4 regions of the Enterobacter sp. CFEC122 genome follow, and region 2 is predicted to be linked to each of the others. Evidence: predicted binding sites of a transcription regulator. Region 2 holds the regulator's gene; each other region holds the start of a gene.
The links. Region 2 encodes PurR, which represses purine synthesis genes. Its sites were predicted from a motif close to CANGCAAACGTTTGCNTG; they were not measured.

Region 1 (4,110 bases), on a different contig from region 2:
TAGCGCAGGATGTTGTCCAGCAGGATCATCGGCTTGCGTCTGCGCGGGGTTTCCGGCGGCAGGTTCACGAAGCGCGGGACCTTGTCGGACGGGATCTCCAGCAGCGCGTAGCGAATGGATTCACCGCGAATAATTTCTACGGCCAGATAGGTGTAGTCATCTTTCAGGAACTGCACCAGATCGGTTTCGCGGTTGATGAGAATCGGGGTAATGTGCTGGCGCAGGTACTGTTTAAAATAGTGGCGCAGCCAGTTTTGTTGGTTAACGGAAAGCTGACGTTCGTTAATCAGGAAGATTTGATTGCGCGCCATCTCCAGCAGCAGTTCGTTATACAGGCCGTCAAATTCCTGATCGGCTTTCAACACGCGGGACTGGATTTTGCCCAGCAGATGCCGCGAGTGAGAGTTTAAGCCCTGTTCTTCGCTGATGATGATCCGTCTTTTCAGCTCGGCAAAGCGAACCTTGTAGAACTCATCCAGGTTGTTGGAATAGATGCCCAAAAAACGCATGCGTTCGATCAGCGGGTTACTTTTGTCAGCCGCTTCCTGGAGTACACGTTCGTTAAATGCTAACCAGCTTAGCTCTTTCTCGATATATAACTTTTCCTGACCCATTACAGCTCACACTCCAGTTCAATCACAGGACGTGGTAAATCCGTCTCGTCCTTATTATGGCGAGCATTTCCACGATATGTCCAACAGTGCCAGAAAAGTATGACAGTTATTTTTTTTGTTGGGGAATTTAGAAGGTTGGAGAAGGGAATATCGGGTAATGCAAGGTAGATGTCGGGTAAGCGCGGCGCCACCCGACATAACAAACTACTCTTCCGCCGCATGGCCCTGCGGGGGTAACTTCACGCCATGCAGCCAGGCAGCGCCGTCGCGCATTTCGAGGCGCCCGTCGACAAACCAGCTTACCACCAGCGGGTAAATGGCGTGTTCCTGGGTCTGCACGCGTTCGGTCACGTCTTCTTCGCTGTCGCCGTCAAAGACCGGGACTTTGGCCTGCAGGATCACCGGACCGCCGTCCAGCTCGTCGGTAACGAAATGCACGGAGGTGCCGTGCTCCTCATCGCCGTTTTCCAGAACCTGACGATGGGTGTGCAGGCCGGGATATTTCGGCAGAAGAGAAGGGTGAATATTCAGCAGACGTCCGGCGTAGTGCGCAACAAAAGCCGGGCTCAGAATGCGCATATAGCCCGCCAGCACCACGACGTCCGGTGCGTAGGCATCAATCTCCTGAACCAGCTCGCGGTCAAAGGCTTCACGCCCGGCGAACTGGCTGGCTTCCAGCGCGTGCGCGGGAATGTTCGCTTCCCGCGCGCGCTCAAGGCCGAACGCGTCGGCCTTGTTGCTGAATACTGCCCGAATGGTGCCGTTGATTTTCTTCTGTTTGCAGGCGTCAATGATGGCCTGCAAATTGCTTCCGTTGCCGGAAATGAGCACCACGATGTTTTTCATTCAATGACCACACGCTGTTCGGAATCGGAGGCTTTAATCGTACCGATTTTCCACGCGTTTTCACCTTTTTCGGTCAGCAGTTTAACCGCTTTATCCGCTTCGCTTGCCGGCAGGGCGATAACCATGCCCACGCCGCAGTTAAAGGTGCGGTACATTTCGTGAGAGCTCACGTTGCCTGCGGTCTGCAGCCAGTTAAACACGGCCGGCCACTGCCATGAGGATTCGTCGATTACGGCCTGGGTGTTGTCCGGCAGCACGCGCGGGATGTTCTCCCAGAAGCCGCCGCCGGTCAGGTGGGCGATAGCGTGCACGTCAACGTTCTCAATCAGTTCCAGCACGTTTTTAACGTAGATGCGGGTTGGCGCCAGCAGGTGGTCTGCCAGCGGTTTACCGTCAAGCTCGGTGGTCAGCGGGTCGCAGCCGCTCACTTCGAGAATTTTACGCACCAGAGAGTAGCCGTTGGAGTGTGGGCCGCTGGAGGCCAGCGCGATCAGCACATCACCATCCGCCACTTTGCTGCCGTCGATAATTTCTGATTTTTCTACTACGCCGACGCAGAAGCCCGCGACGTCATAATCTTCGCCGTGATACATACCCGGCATTTCAGCGGTTTCGCCGCCGACCAGCGCACAGCCGGACTGCAGACAGCCTTCGGCGATACCGTTAATGACGCTGGCCGCGGTATCCACGTCCAGTTTGCCGGTCGCGTAGTAATCGAGGAAGAACAGCGGCTCTGCGCCCTGAACCACCAGGTCATTCACACACATCGCGACCAGATCGATACCGATCGTGTCGTGACGTTTTAAATCCATCGCCAGGCGCAGCTTGGTGCCTACACCGTCAGTACCCGAGACCAGAACAGGTTCACGATATTTTTGCGGCAGCGCGCACAGTGCGCCGAATCCACCCAGACCACCCATCACTTCCGGGCGGCGGGTTTTTTTCACCACACCTTTGATTCGGTCAACCAGCGCATTACCTGCGTCAATATCAACACCGGCATCTTTGTAGCTGAGAGAAGTTTTGTTGGTCACGGCTCAAGTCCCCACGCGATTGCATAGCTAGTAAGAAAAATCGGCGCAATTCTAACAGTCCAGGCAAACGTTTGCGAGCCTATTCTCGGTGCGGGGATCTTTTTTTCTCTCTGGCTTAGGCAGGGCGACAAACTTGACTCTGTTCACGAAAATGAAACCGGTTTCGGCGTTCTGCTTGCAACGGCTATCCCCTTTGCACATCATCGAACTGAAACCGGTTTCTGTAATTGTTTTTGCAGAAAATAACGCAGAATGAGGGAAAGCAAATGTCAGGATTTAAAGCAGATTTTCTGTGGGGTGGTGCCGTTGCGGCGCATCAGCTTGAGGGCGGCTGGAAAGAGGGCGGCAAGGGCGTTAGCGTTGCCGATGTGATGACGGCGGGCGCGCACGGCGTACCGCGCGAAATCACCAACGGCGTGCTTGAGGGGAAAAATTACCCTAACCATGAAGCCATCGATTTCTACCACCGCTATAAAGAAGACATCAAACTCTTTGCCGAGATGGGGTTCAAATGCTTCCGTACCTCCATCGCCTGGACGCGTATCTTTCCGAAAGGTGACGAGCTTGAGCCGAACGAGGCCGGTCTGAAATTCTATGACGATCTGTTCGACGAGTGCCTGAAGTACGGCATCGAACCGGTGATTACGCTTTCCCACTTCGAGATGCCTTTCCACCTGGTCACGGAATACGGCGGCTGGCGCAACCGTAAGCTGATCGACTTCTTCGTTCGTTTTGCGAAAGTGGTTTTCCAGCGCTATCAGCATAAAGTGAAGTACTGGATGACCTTTAACGAGATCAACAACCAGGCCAACTTCCATGAAGATTTTGCGCCGTTTACCAACTCCGGGCTGAAGTACGCGCCGGGTGAAGATCGTGAGCCGGTGATGTTCCAGGCCGCGCACTATGAACTGGTGGCCAGCGCCCTGGCGGTGAGGGCGGGGCGCGAGATTAACCCGTCCCTGCAGATCGGCTGCATGATTGCCATGTGCCCCATCTACCCGCTGACCTGCGCGCCGGACGACATGATGATGGCGATGAACGCCATGCACCGCCGCTACTGGTTCACCGACGTCCATGTGCGCGGCAAGTATCCGCAGCATCTGCTCAACTACTTTGAACGTCGCGGCTTCGCGCTGGATATCACCGAAGAGGATAAAGTCGCGCTGACGCAGGGCTGCGTGGATTACATCGGGTTTAGCTATTATATGTCCTTCGCCACCAAGGCGACGGCGGACAACCCGCAGCTGGACTATGACGAAAGCAAGAGCCTGGTCTCCAACCCGTACGTGCAGAAATCCGACTGGGGGTGGCAGATTGACCCGGTGGGGCTGCGCTACTCCCTCAACTGGTTCTGGGATCACTACCAGCTGCCGCTGTTTATCGTTGAAAACGGCTTTGGCGCAATCGACGTGCAGGAGAGCGACGGCACGGTGAACGACCAGTACCGCATTGACTACCTGGCCGCCCACATCCGCGAGATGAAAAAAGCGGTGGTGGAGGATGGCGTCGATCTGATGGGCTATACCCCGTGGGGCTGTATCGACCTGGTGTCTGCCGGTACCGGTGAAATGAAAAAACGCTACGGCTTTATCTTTGTCGATAAAGACAATGAAGGC
Region 2 (4,110 bases):
GCAGATCACCCGCGAACAGTGTCAGCAGATCGCCAACGGCTGGCGGGGGCATCTCGCCATCGCGGTAGATAACATCGTGAAGCCGGAACGCACCCGGCAGATGATCGTGGATTTCTATCGTCATTTCTCTGACGTCGAGCTACGGGTCTCGCAGGAGGTGTTCAACGGCGTCTGGGATGCGCTGGCGGACGGCAGGGCGGAGATGGCGATTGGCGCGACGCAGGCGATCCCGGTCGGGGGACGTTACGCCTTTCGCGACATGGGGATGCTGAGCTGGAAATGCGTGGTGGCCAGCGATCATCCTCTGGCAGCGATGGAAGGTCCGCTGAGCGACGATACGCTGCGCAACTGGCCGTCGCTGGTGCTGGAGGATACGTCCCGTTCATTGCCCAAGCGTATCACCTGGCTTCTGGATAACCAGCGGCGGGTGGTGGCTCCTGACTGGGAATCATCGGCGACGTGCCTCAGCGCCGGGCTGTGCGTCGCGATGGTGCCCGCTCATTTTGCGCGTCCACGCATCGATACCGGAGAATGGGTTGAACTGACGCTGGAGAATCCGTTCCCGGACGCAGCCTGCTGCCTGACCTGGCAACAAAATGATGTCTCGCCCGCCATGGCCTGGCTGCTGGATTATCTGGGGGACAGCGAAACCCTAAACCGGGAATGGTTACGGGAGCCAGCGTAGCTGGCCCCGTCAAGGGATTAACGACGGTAGTCGCGGAACGGACCGTCCGCAACGGAACGGCGTTCAATCAGGCGCGGGTGAACTTCAATGGACTGCGACTCTTCGCGCTTGTTGACGATTCTGTCCAGCAGCATATTGAAGGCCGTTTCGCCCAGCGAATCTTTTGGCTGGTGAATGGTTGTCAGCGCCGGGGTGAAGAAGCGCGCGTTACGCACGTTGTCATACCCGATCACGGAAATATCCTGCGGTACGCGCAAACCCAGCTCATCGGCGGCGCAGAGCGCGCCCATGGCCATGATGTCACCGCCGCAGAAAACGGCGGTCGGGCGGTGCTGCTGGGAAACGATCTGCTGCATCGCGCGGTAGCCTGATTCCGGCTCAAAGTCGCCCTGCACGATCCAGTTTTCCGGCACGGTGATGAGCGCTTCTTCCATCGCTTTCATAAAACCGGCCAGACGGCCCGCGCCGGTGTTACGCTCCAGCGGACCGGGGATCACGCCAATCTCGCGGTGACCGCGTTCGATCAGGTAACGACCCGCCATGTAACCGCCTTCGAAGGCGTTGTCGATAACGGAGTCGGTGAAGTCCGCGCGCGCTTCACCCCAGTCCATGACCACCATGGGGATATGGCGATACTCTTCCAGCATCGACAGCACGGATTCCGGGTACTCGGAACACATGACCAGCAGGCCATCGACGCGCTTTTGCGCCATCATCGACAGGTAGGCGCGCTGTTTTTCTATGCTGTTCCACGCGTTGCCCAGAATCAGGGTATAGCCTTTCTGGAAGCAGTTCTTCTCTACCGCTTCTATGATCTCGGCAAAATAGGCCGCTTCACTGCTGGTCGCCAGCAATCCAATGGATTTGGTGTGATTAACCTTGAGGCTGCGCGCAACCGCACTTGGCGAATAGTGCAGCTCTTTGATCGCTGCCCAGACGGCGTTGCGCGTCTCTTCCGCCACAAAGCGGGTTTTGTTAATTACATGTGATACGGTTGTAGTGGAAACGTTTGCGCGTTTTGCTACGTCTTTAATTGTTGCCATTAAATGTCACTCCAGACCATATCCTAAACTCCTGAAAAACTTGAAGGTAAACGTTTGCCTTCTCTCACCCTTATCACGCAATCTTGAATTGCGGCACGCCGGGAAAACGACACGGGACGTCAGGAGGGGGTCAATGGCCGGTACGCTAATAAATTTAGCGTGGAATTTTGTCCTATCTTGATGAAAAGGGGAAGAGGTAAAGTGTTTATCAGCCTAAATCTAGGAAGATTTTTGACGTAAATTATGCAAAAATGAGCAGGCTCACTTTTCGTGGGGGGATTAAAAGGAGAAAAATTGATGAGTTCCGATCTGAAGTTTTCGCTGTTCACCACCGTGGTTGTGCTGGCTCTGATTGTCGCGGCGGGTCTGACGGCCGCGCTGCACTGATTTACGCGGAGGGAGAGCCTTCTCCCTCCCGCTCACCTCGATTGTTACTCCTAAGGCAAAAATCTTTTGCCATTTTGTAAACTTCTCATTTTTTGTGATTGATGTCATGCTTTCCGCTTCTTTGTTCTGTGTCACCACATGACACGGCATCCGGAGTTGACGCATGAAAATCAATTTTCCCCTGCTGGCCCTGGCGATTGGCGCTTTTGGGATTGGCACCACTGAATTTTCCCCGATGGGGTTACTGCCCGTTATCGCCCGCGGCGTGGACGTCTCGATCCCTGCGGCCGGCATGTTAATCAGCGCCTACGCCATTGGCGTGATGGTGGGGGCGCCGCTGATGACGCTTCTCCTTTCACACCGCGCGCGCCGCAATGCGCTGATTTTCCTGATGGCGATTTTCACCCTCGGCAACGTGCTTTCGGCCATTTCGCCGGACTACACCACGTTGATGCTTTCGCGTATTCTGACCAGCCTTAACCACGGCGCGTTCTTTGGGCTGGGGTCGGTTGTGGCGGCAAGCGTGGTGCCGAAACACAAGCAGGCCAGCGCCGTAGCCACCATGTTTATGGGCCTGACCATCGCTAACATCGGCGGCGTTCCTGCGGCAACCTGGCTGGGCGAGGTCATTGGCTGGCGGATGTCCTTCCTGGCGACGGCTGGACTGGGCGTGGTCGCGATGGTGGCCTTGTTCTTCTCCCTGCCAAAGGGCAGCGCCGGAGAACGTCCGGAAGTGCGTAAGGAGCTGGCGGTGCTGATGCGCCCGCAGGTGCTCTCCGCGCTGCTGACCACCGTGCTGGGGGCAGGGGCGATGTTTACCCTCTATACCTATATTTCACCGGTGCTGCATGACATCACCCACGCAACGCCACTCTTCGTTACCGCGATGCTGGTGCTGATTGGCGTGGGCTTCTCGATTGGCAACTATCTCGGCGGGAAATTTGCCGACCGTTCCGTGAGCGGAACGCTGAAGGGCTTCTTAACCCTGCTGATTGTTATCATGATCGCCATTCCGTGGCTGGCGCGCAACGAGTTTGGTGCCGCGATCGCAATGGTCGTCTGGGGGGCTGCAACGTTCGCGGTGGTGCCACCGCTGCAGATGCGCGTGATGCGCGTCGCGCATGAAGCGCCGGGCCTCTCATCCTCGGTCAATATTGGTGCTTTCAACCTGGGCAATGCGCTCGGTGCGGCGGCCGGTGGGGCCGTGATTTCCGGTGGGCTGGGGTACAGTTTTGTGCCGGTGATGGGGGCGATTGTTGCCGCGCTCGGTCTGCTGCTGGTGATGATGTCGGGTCGTAAACAGCCAGAAGCAGCCTGCGCTGCGGAATAAACCAAAAACGCAGAAGGGCGAACCCTTCTGCGTGTCTCTTACGCGGTGAAGTTCTTCGCCACAAAGTCCCAGTTAACCAGTGCCCAGAAGTGCTCCAGGTAGTTAGGGCGCGCGTTACGGTAATCGATGTAGTAAGCGTGTTCCCATACGTCCACGGTCATCAGCGGCTTCGCGCTGGTGGTCAGCGGGGTGCCTGCGTTAGAGGTAGACACGATAGCCAGTTTGCCATCCGCCTCTTTGACCAGCCACGTCCAGCCTGAACCGAAGTTCTTGATGGCGGCATCGGTGAATTTCGCTTTGAATTCCGCGAAGCTGCCAAAGGCGGCGTTGATGGCGGTAGCCAGTTCACCGACAGGTTCGCCACCGGCGTTTGGCGCCAGGCAGTGCCAGTAGAAGGTGTGGTTCCACACCTGAGCGGCGTTGTTGAATACGCCACCCTCAGAACTGCGCACGATTTCTTCCAGCGTTTTGCCTTCAAAATCGGTGCCCTTGATAAGGTTGTTGAGGTTGGTGACGTACGTCTGGTGATGCTTGCCGTAGTGATATTCCAGGGTTTCCGCAGAAATGTGCGGGGCCAGGGCGTCTTTTGCATACGGTAGTGCAGGTAATTCGAACGACATTGCTTCTCTCCTTATTGTATTTTGTGTTGCCAATAACCACACAGA
Region 3 (4,110 bases), on a different contig from region 2:
CCGTCAGCGGCACCAGCGGTGAGAAGAACAGGTTAAAGCCGACCATCACCACCATCAGCCAGGCAAACTGGTGGCTGACCCAGAAGCAGGCCACAAAGACCAGGGTCAGCAGAGCCAGAATGCGTACGGCCTTGATCAGTAAGGAGGGATCGCTGACGCGCGGGGCGATCAGCAGGCTGCCGAGGAAACGCGCCACCAGCCCGGCCCCCAGCAGGACGCCGATGGTCTCAGGCGTCAGGCCGATCCCCTTAAGCCAGACGCTCCAGAAAGGCAGAAAAATGCCGTAGCTAAAGAAATAGGTGAAATAACTGAGCGCCAGCCAGCGCGTGGAATGCAAGACCATGAATCCCTCCCGAAATCGAGGCCATAGTCTGGCGAGAATATAAAAATTAAGCAAGTAGATAGCCTGCTATAAATTAACGAAAAATTAACATCTTGTGCAGTCGTCTGGCTTATGGCAGGGAATGAAAATGTGTATTACGTTTAAATTACTCCACTTGCAGAGGTATTTCTGCCATGAACTCACTACGTTATCTCGATTTTGGTCAGTCGCGTCATCTGCTGCTGCTCATTGGCCGCATCGCGCTTGTCGTGCTGTTTATTATCTTTGGTTACCCGAAACTGACGGGGTTTAGCGGTACCGTACAGTATATGACCTCGCTGGGTACGCCGATGCCCATGCTGGCGGCCATTATTGCGGTGGTGATGGAAGTGCCTGCTGCGATCCTGATCGTACTGGGCTTTTTCACCCGTCCTCTCGCGGTACTGTTTGTGTTCTACACCCTCGGAACGGCGGTGATTGGGCATCACTACTGGGATATGACCGGTGATGCAGTCGTACCGAATATGATTAACTTCTACAAAAACGTCAGTATTGCTGGCGCCTTTATTTTGCTGGCGATTGTGGGACCTGGCGCCATCTCCCTGGACCGGCGTTAAGCCATAAAAAAAGGCCGCAAGCGCGGCCTTTTTTATTTCTGCAGGGCAGAGGAATTATGCGTAGACCGGGAAGCGCGCGCAGATATCCAGAACTTTACCTTTGACGCGCTCGATAACCGCTTCGTCATTGATGTTGTCCAGAACGTCACACATCCAGCCAGCCAGTTCTTTCACTTCCGCTTCTTTGAAGCCGCGGCGAGTCACGGCCGGAGAACCGATACGGATACCGGAGGTCACGAACGGGCTCTTCGGATCGTTTGGCACGCTGTTTTTGTTCACGGTGATGTTGGCGCGGCCCAGGGCAGCGTCAGCTTCTTTACCGGTCAGGTTCTTATCAACCAGATCCAGCAGGAACAGGTGGTTTTCAGTCCCACCGGATACCACTTTGTAGCCACGGTTCAGGAACACTTCCACCATCGCTTTGGCGTTCTTAGCAACCTGCTGCTGGTAAACCTTGAACTCTGGCTCCATCGCTTCTTTCAGCGCGACCGCTTTTGCCGCGATAACGTGCATCAGCGGGCCGCCCTGCGCGCTTGGGAACACCGCGGAGTTCAGTTTTTTGTACAGCTCTTCGTCACCGCCCTTCGCCAGGATCAGGCCACCGCGTGGACCCGCCAGGGTTTTGTGGGTAGTGGTGGTCACAACGTGAGCGTGTGGAACCGGGTTAGGGTAAACGCCTGCGGCAATCAGGCCCGCTACGTGCGCCATGTCAACGAACAGGTAAGCACCGATGCTGTCTGCGATTTCGCGCATTTTTGCCCAGTCAACGATACCGGAGTAAGCAGAGAAGCCACCGATGATCATCTTCGGCTTGTGCTCTTTAGCCTGCTTCGCCATGTCTTCGTAGTCAATTTTACCGGACTCATCAATACCGTAAGGGATGATGTTGTACAGTTTGCCGGAGAAGTTAACCGGGGAGCCGTGAGTCAGGTGGCCGCCCTGCGCCAGGTTCATACCCAGAACGGTATCGCCCGGCTGCAGCAGCGCGGTGTAGACCGCGAAGTTAGCCTGAGAGCCAGAGTGCGGCTGGACGTTTGCATAGTCAGCGCCAAAAAGTTCTTTCGCACGATCGATAGCCAGCTGCTCAACGATATCAACGTACTCGCAACCGCCGTAATAGCGTTTGCCCGGGTAACCTTCAGCGTATTTGTTGGTCAGCTGAGACCCCTGCGCCTGCATCACGCGCGGGCTGGTGTAGTTTTCGGAGGCGATCAGTTCGATGTGCTCTTCCTGACGTACTTTTTCCTGCTCCATAGCCTGCCACAGTTCGGCATCATAATCGGCAATGTTCATTTCACGCTTTAACATCCGCATCTCCTGACTCAGCTAACAAGTAAATTTTGGCCTGAAAAGGCAGTCCTGTTGGACGACGGGCAACAGTATAACTGATTAGTTCTGTGATAACAGGTCTTGACAAACGATTTTACGCAAACGTTTTCCTACCCGCCACGCAAGGGTTTGAGGAATAAAGCGCTCGCCCTTTCCAGCGGATTTCTTTTCAGGTTTGTGATGCATATTTTTCATCTTGCAAAGAACCATTTACAACGCAGGGGTATTTTTTATAAGATGCATTTAAAATACATCATTAAAGTAACATCAGAAGGACGCGCTCATGCTCGACGCTCAAACCATCGCTACCGTAAAAGCCACTATTCCCCTGCTGGTGGAAACCGGCCCTAAACTCACCGCCCATTTCTACGATCGCATGTTCACGCACAACCCGGAGCTCAAAGAGATTTTCAACATGAGCAACCAGCGTAACGGCGATCAGCGTGAAGCGCTGTTCAACGCCATCGCGGCTTACGCCAGCAATATTGAAAACCTGGCTGCGCTGCTGCCCGCGGTGGAAAAAATCGCGCAGAAACATACCAGCTTCCAGATCCAACCCGAGCAGTACAACATCGTCGGCACTCACCTGCTGGCGACGCTGGACGAAATGTTCAGCCCGGGTCAGGAGGTGCTGGACGCGTGGGGTAAAGCCTACGGGGTGCTGGCAAACGTGTTTATCAACCGTGAAGCACAGATTTACAGCGAAAACGCCAGCAAGAACGGCGGCTGGGAAGGCACCCGCGCGTTCCGCATCGTTAAGAAAACCCCGCGCAGCGCGTTAATCACCAGCTTCGAGTTTGAGCCGGTGGACGGTAAACCGGTGGCCGATTACCAGCCAGGACAGTATCTGGGCGTGTGGCTGAAGCCTGAAGGTTTCCCGCATCAGGAGATCCGCCAGTATTCTCTTACCCGCAAGCCAAACGGCAAAGCCTACCGCATTGCGGTGAAGCGTGAGGACGGCGGTCAGGTTTCCAGCTGGCTGCACAACGAAGCTAACGTGGGCGACGTGGTCCATCTGGCCGCGCCAGCGGGCGACTTCTTCATGGCCGTTGAAGCGAATACCCCGGTGACGCTGATCTCTGCGGGTGTCGGCCAGACGCCAATGCTGGCGATGCTCGATACGCTGGCAAAATCACACCACGGTGCGCAGGTTAACTGGTTCCATGCCGCCGAAAACGGCGACGTGCACGCCTTTGCGGATGAGGTGAAAACGCTCGGAGCCTCCCTGCCGCGTTTCACCGCGCATACCTGGTATCGTCTGCCGACGGAAGCGGATCGCGCTGCCGCGCAATTTGACAGCGAAGGGTTGATGGATTTAAGCCAGCATGAAGGTGCGTTCAGCGCACCGGAGATGCAGTTCTACGTCTGTGGACCGGTGGCGTTTATGCAGTATGCCGCGAAGCAGCTGGTTGAGCTGGGCGTGAACAAAGACAACATTCATTACGAATGTTTCGGGCCGCATAAGGTGCTGTAATGCAAAAAGCCCCTCGTTCGAGGGGCTTTTTTTCGTAGGGTGGCGGCTGCGCCTTACCCGGCCTGGAAAATGTTTAAATCGCGGCGTCGTCTTCTTCGCCGGTACGGATACGGATCACGCGCGCCACGTCAAAGACGAAGATTTTACCATCGCCAATCTTGCCGGTCTGCGCCGTGCGGATAATGGTGTCCACACAGGTATCGACGATATCGTCGCTGACCACGATTTCAATTTTCACTTTCGGCAGAAAGTCCACCATGTACTCTGCGCCACGGTATAGCTCGGTGTGGCCTTTCTGACGACCAAAACCTTTCACTTCCGTCACGGTCATCCCGGTGATGCCGACTTCCGCCAGCGCTTCACGCACA
Region 4 (4,110 bases), on a different contig from region 2:
GATCTGCTTTGCGGTAGAGATTGTCGGGCTGCTGTTGACCGGCGTAGCCAGCGCGCCCTGGATGGCGAAAATGGGCGTATTTCTCGCGGGAGCCGGTTTTTCACTGGTCTTCCCGGCGCTGGGCGTGGTCGCGGTAAAAGCGGTACCGCAGCAGAATCAGGGCGCAGCGCTGGCGACCTATACGGTATTTATGGATATGTCGTTAGGCATTACCGGCCCGCTGGCGGGACTGGTGATGGCCCGGGCGGGGGTGCCGGTGATCTATCTTGCCGCGGCGGGTCTGGTCATGATGGCATTGCTGCTGACGTGGCGGCTAAAAAAAAGGCCCCCGGCGCAGGCACCGGAGGCCACGTCATCATCGTGAAACGTTACTGGATTACGATGGTGTTAATGATGTTTTCAGCAGCCGTCTGCGCTTTCTGCTGATCTTCCGCTGGCAGGGTGATCTGCAGGGTCAGCAGTTTGTTATCGACCTTGCCCAGCACGACAGAGGAGTATGCGGTCTGGCCTTTCGCAGAGATGATGCTGTCCAGCTGCTGCAGCTTATGGCCTTTCAGCTCGATGGATTTGTTGGTCACGACCTGCAGCTGCGGGTCGCGGCCGCGCTGCTGATCTTCCAGACGTTTGGACAGGACCGCCAGATCTTCGCTGGTGTCGTCGCCCACAATCACAATGACCGCTTTCTGCCCGGTTGCGTCGGAGTAAACGTGCATGTTGTTCGCCTGAGTGCCCAGCTTGCCGCTCTGGTCAGTCATATCGGCTGGCAGAGAGAAGCTGAGTTTGCCATCCATCAGATTCACCGGCTGGCCGGTCGCATTGCTTTCTGCGGATGCGCCCTGAGCAGGCGTTTTCGTGTCGCTGTTATCACAGGCTGCAAGACCCACAACCAGCAGGCCAATCCCGACATATTTAACCAGATTGCGCATTGACTTCTTCCTTTCGATAAACGGCCATAACGGCTCATTCGCTCATCTTATCACAACTGATAAAGCGAACCCTTAACCAGCCTGCAATGCCGTGATTTCAGATTTATCTGCCAGCCTTTTCAGCAGCATATTCAGCAGCACGCCGTACATGGGCAGGAAGAACACAATGCTGATGAGCACCTTGAAGCAGTAGTCCACCAGCGCGATTTCCATCCAGTGTTCGGCCATGAACGCATCCGGGCTACGCCAGAAGGCGATGAAGAAGAAGGCCAGCGTATCGCTCACGTTACCGAACAGCGTGGAGGCGGTGGGTGCCATCCACCAGCGATGATTCTGACGCAGGCGGTTAAACACGTGTACGTCCAGTATCTGCCCCAGCGCGTAGGCCATAAAGCTTGCTGCGGCGATACGGGCGACAAACAGGTTGAAGTGGGTTAACGCCTCAAAACCCTGCCAGCTTCCCATATAAAACAGGGACGACACCCCGTACGAGATGAACAGCGCCGGGAGCATGACCGCAAAAATAATGCGGCGAGCCAGCGGTGCGCCAAAAATACGCACGGTCAGATCGGTGGCGAGGAAAATAAACGGAAAGCTGAACGCGCCCCAGGTGGTATGAAAACCAAAGATGGAGATAGGGAGCTGCACCAGATAGTTGCTGGAGGTGATCACCAGCAAATGGAAAAGCGAAAGCCAGAACAACGCTTTTACGCGCTGTGATTCAGAAAACTGCGTCATATTGTGACCTTTTTATACGTTGGGGTGAGGGAACCCAATAAAAACCGCAGCATGATACTGCTTTGGCAGGACATTGCAATGGTTAGTTTTTACGCAATCGTTAACCTGGTTTGCATTGACCGCAACGGGGCGTAAACTACAGCCGTTTTTACCTGACCGAGAAGATCATGACCGACCTGTTTTCCAGCCCAGACCACACTCTTGATGCCCAGGGCCTTCGCTGCCCGGAACCGGTAATGATGGTACGTAAAACCGTGCGCAACATGCAGACCGGTGAAACGCTGCTGATCGTTGCCGACGACCCTGCCACCACGCGCGACATTCCCGGTTTTTGTACCTTTATGGAGCATGAGCTGGTGGCGCAGCAGACGGAAATGCTGCCGTACCGGTATTTGATTCGTAAGGGGTAGCCCTCACTTATTTGGGGGGAGGTTGAGGGTATCAGGCCGCACCCATGCTTGAACCTGTTCCTGAATATTTAAAAGCGAGTTTAACGGTAGATGACCTGCCTCTGGACGTCCCTGCCTTCGAACCGGAAGTTGATCAGTTGGGAAGCTATTGCCCGCTATTAACGCAGTTGCTGTTGGCTCGTTCACTTTCAGAGAGTGATGAAAGAGTGGCTGGAGATTTGTTGCAAGGCTTAGTTGGGCTGTATAGCGGTATGTTGAAAGCACCGCGCTGGTTGCGTACAAATGAAGGCATCTTGCCACTGTGAAAAAAGTCGGGTGGCGCTAACGCTTACCCGACCTACGGGACTAGAGCCGTTGTAGGCCGGGTAAGGCGAAGCCGCCACCCGGCAAGAATACGGCCTCTCCCACAGGGAGAGGGAGAACGTCATCCCTTCATCCACGCCCTGATCCCATCCAGGAACATCTGCGTTGCCATCATCACCAGAATGAGCCCCATCAGGCGCTCCAGCGCGTTTACCCCTTTTTCGCCCAGCAGGCGCAGGAACAGGGACGACTGCAGCAGGATGATAAACGTCCCGCCCCAGGCAATCAGCAGGGCAATGACCAGATGGCTCATCTGGTTCGGATACTGATGCGACAGCAGCATCAGCGTCGCCAGAATGGTTGGCCCCGCGACGAGCGGGATCGCCAGCGGCACAATAAACGGCTCTTCACCCGCAGGCAGGCCGCTGCTGCTGCCTTCCGCGCTCGGGAAAATCATCTTAATCGCAATCAGGAACAGAATAATCCCGCCGGAAATCGACACGGTTTCGGCGCGCAGGTTCAGGAACGCGAGGATTTTTTCACCCGCAAACAGGAAGATAAACATCACCAGCAGGGCGATAAGCAGCTCGCGGATCATGATCGCCCGGCGGCGCTTCGGCTCGGTGTGCTTCAGCACCGACATGAAGATCGGCAGGTTGCCCAGCGGATCCATTATCAGGATCAATAAAACCGCGGCGGAAATGATTTCACTCATGTAAATTATCCCTGAAACTCTCTATGGTTATTATGATGATTAGCTGTATTTCTGATTGCCGGGCAATCATCGATTAATTTCGCTTGCGACTTTGGCAGCATTTTGTAATGTGAAGCATATCCCAGTTCAATACTGGCTTGCACAATCAGCACACACCCTCAGCAGGAAAAAAATGCTATGAAAAACGTTGGTTTTATCGGCTGGCGCGGTATGGTCGGCTCTGTACTCATGCAACGCATGGTTGAAGAGCGCGATTTCGACGCTATCCGCCCGGTCTTCTTCTCCACTTCCCAGCTCGGCCAGGCTGCTCCGTCCTTTGGTGGTACCACAGGCACGTTGCAGGATGCTTACGATCTGGAAGCGCTGAAGGCACTCGACATTATTGTGACCTGCCAGGGCGGCGATTATACCAACGAAATCTATCCAAAGCTGCGTGAAAGCGGCTGGCAGGGCTACTGGATTGACGCGGCCTCTTCGCTGCGCATGAAAGACGATGCCATCATCATTCTCGACCCGGTTAACCAGAGCGTGATCGCCGATGGCCTGAACAACGGCGTAAAAACCTTTGTTGGCGGTAACTGCACCGTCAGCCTGATGCTGATGTCCCTCGGCGGCCTGTTCGCGCAGGATCTGGTGGAGTGGGTCTCCGTGGCGACCTACCAGGCGGCGTCCGGCGGCGGCGCGCGTCATATGCGCGAACTGCTGACCCAGATGGGCCAGCTGCACCAGAGCGTCGCGACCGAGCTGGCAAACCCGGCGTCGGCTATTCTCGATATCGAGCGTAAAGTGACCGAGCTGACCCGCAGCGGCGAGCTGCCGGTGGATAACTTTGGCGTACCGCTGGCCGGCGGCCTGATCCCGTGGATCGACAAGCAGCTGGATAACGGCCAGACCCGCGAAGAGTGGAAAGGCCAGGCCGAGACCAACAAAATCCTCAATACCGCGAACACCATTCCGGTTGACGGTCTGTGCGTGCGTATCGGCGCGCTGCGCTGCCACAGCCAGGCTTTCACCATTA

Region 1: a site for PurR is predicted at 2,555-2,572, ahead of purM (phosphoribosylformylglycinamidine cyclo-ligase). Genes of this name have one in related genera too.
Region 3: a site for PurR is predicted at 2,364-2,381, ahead of glyA (serine hydroxymethyltransferase). Genes of this name have one in related genera too.
Region 4: a site for PurR is predicted at 1,755-1,772, ahead of tusA (sulfurtransferase TusA). Genes of this name have one in related genera too.

The regions. Positions count from the first base shown of each region.
Region 1 covers NZ_JBRIQR010000017.1:44,348-48,457, forward strand. The annotation lists gene ppk1 (polyphosphate kinase 1) at 1-614, opposite strand, end outside; gene purN (phosphoribosylglycinamide formyltransferase) at 819-1,460, opposite strand; gene purM (phosphoribosylformylglycinamidine cyclo-ligase) at 1,457-2,494, opposite strand; gene ACVCAM_RS13680 (6-phospho-beta-glucosidase) at 2,761-4,110, shown strand, end outside.
Region 2 covers NZ_JBRIQR010000011.1:18,922-23,031, reverse strand. The annotation lists gene punR (DNA-binding transcriptional activator PunR) at 1-685, shown strand, start outside; gene purR (HTH-type transcriptional repressor PurR) at 703-1,728, opposite strand; gene cydH (cytochrome bd-I oxidase subunit CydH) at 2,026-2,115, shown strand; gene ACVCAM_RS09655 (MFS transporter) at 2,279-3,445, shown strand; gene sodB (superoxide dismutase [Fe]) at 3,484-4,065, opposite strand.
Region 3 covers NZ_JBRIQR010000022.1:50,533-54,642, forward strand. The annotation lists gene ACVCAM_RS16135 (3-phenylpropionate MFS transporter) at 1-343, opposite strand, end outside; gene ACVCAM_RS16140 (DoxX family protein) at 517-939, shown strand; gene glyA (serine hydroxymethyltransferase) at 994-2,247, opposite strand; gene hmpA (NO-inducible flavohemoprotein) at 2,552-3,742, shown strand; gene glnB (nitrogen regulatory protein P-II) at 3,816-4,110, opposite strand, start outside.
Region 4 covers NZ_JBRIQR010000044.1:9,936-14,045, reverse strand. The annotation lists gene ACVCAM_RS22320 (MFS transporter) at 1-364, shown strand, start outside; gene ACVCAM_RS22315 (DcrB family lipoprotein) at 369-926, opposite strand; gene ACVCAM_RS22310 (7-cyano-7-deazaguanine/7-aminomethyl-7-deazaguanine transporter) at 999-1,664, opposite strand; gene tusA (sulfurtransferase TusA) at 1,832-2,074, shown strand; gene ACVCAM_RS22300 (hypothetical protein) at 2,119-2,379, shown strand; gene yhgN (NAAT family transporter YhgN) at 2,499-3,092, opposite strand; gene asd (aspartate-semialdehyde dehydrogenase) at 3,270-4,110, shown strand, end outside.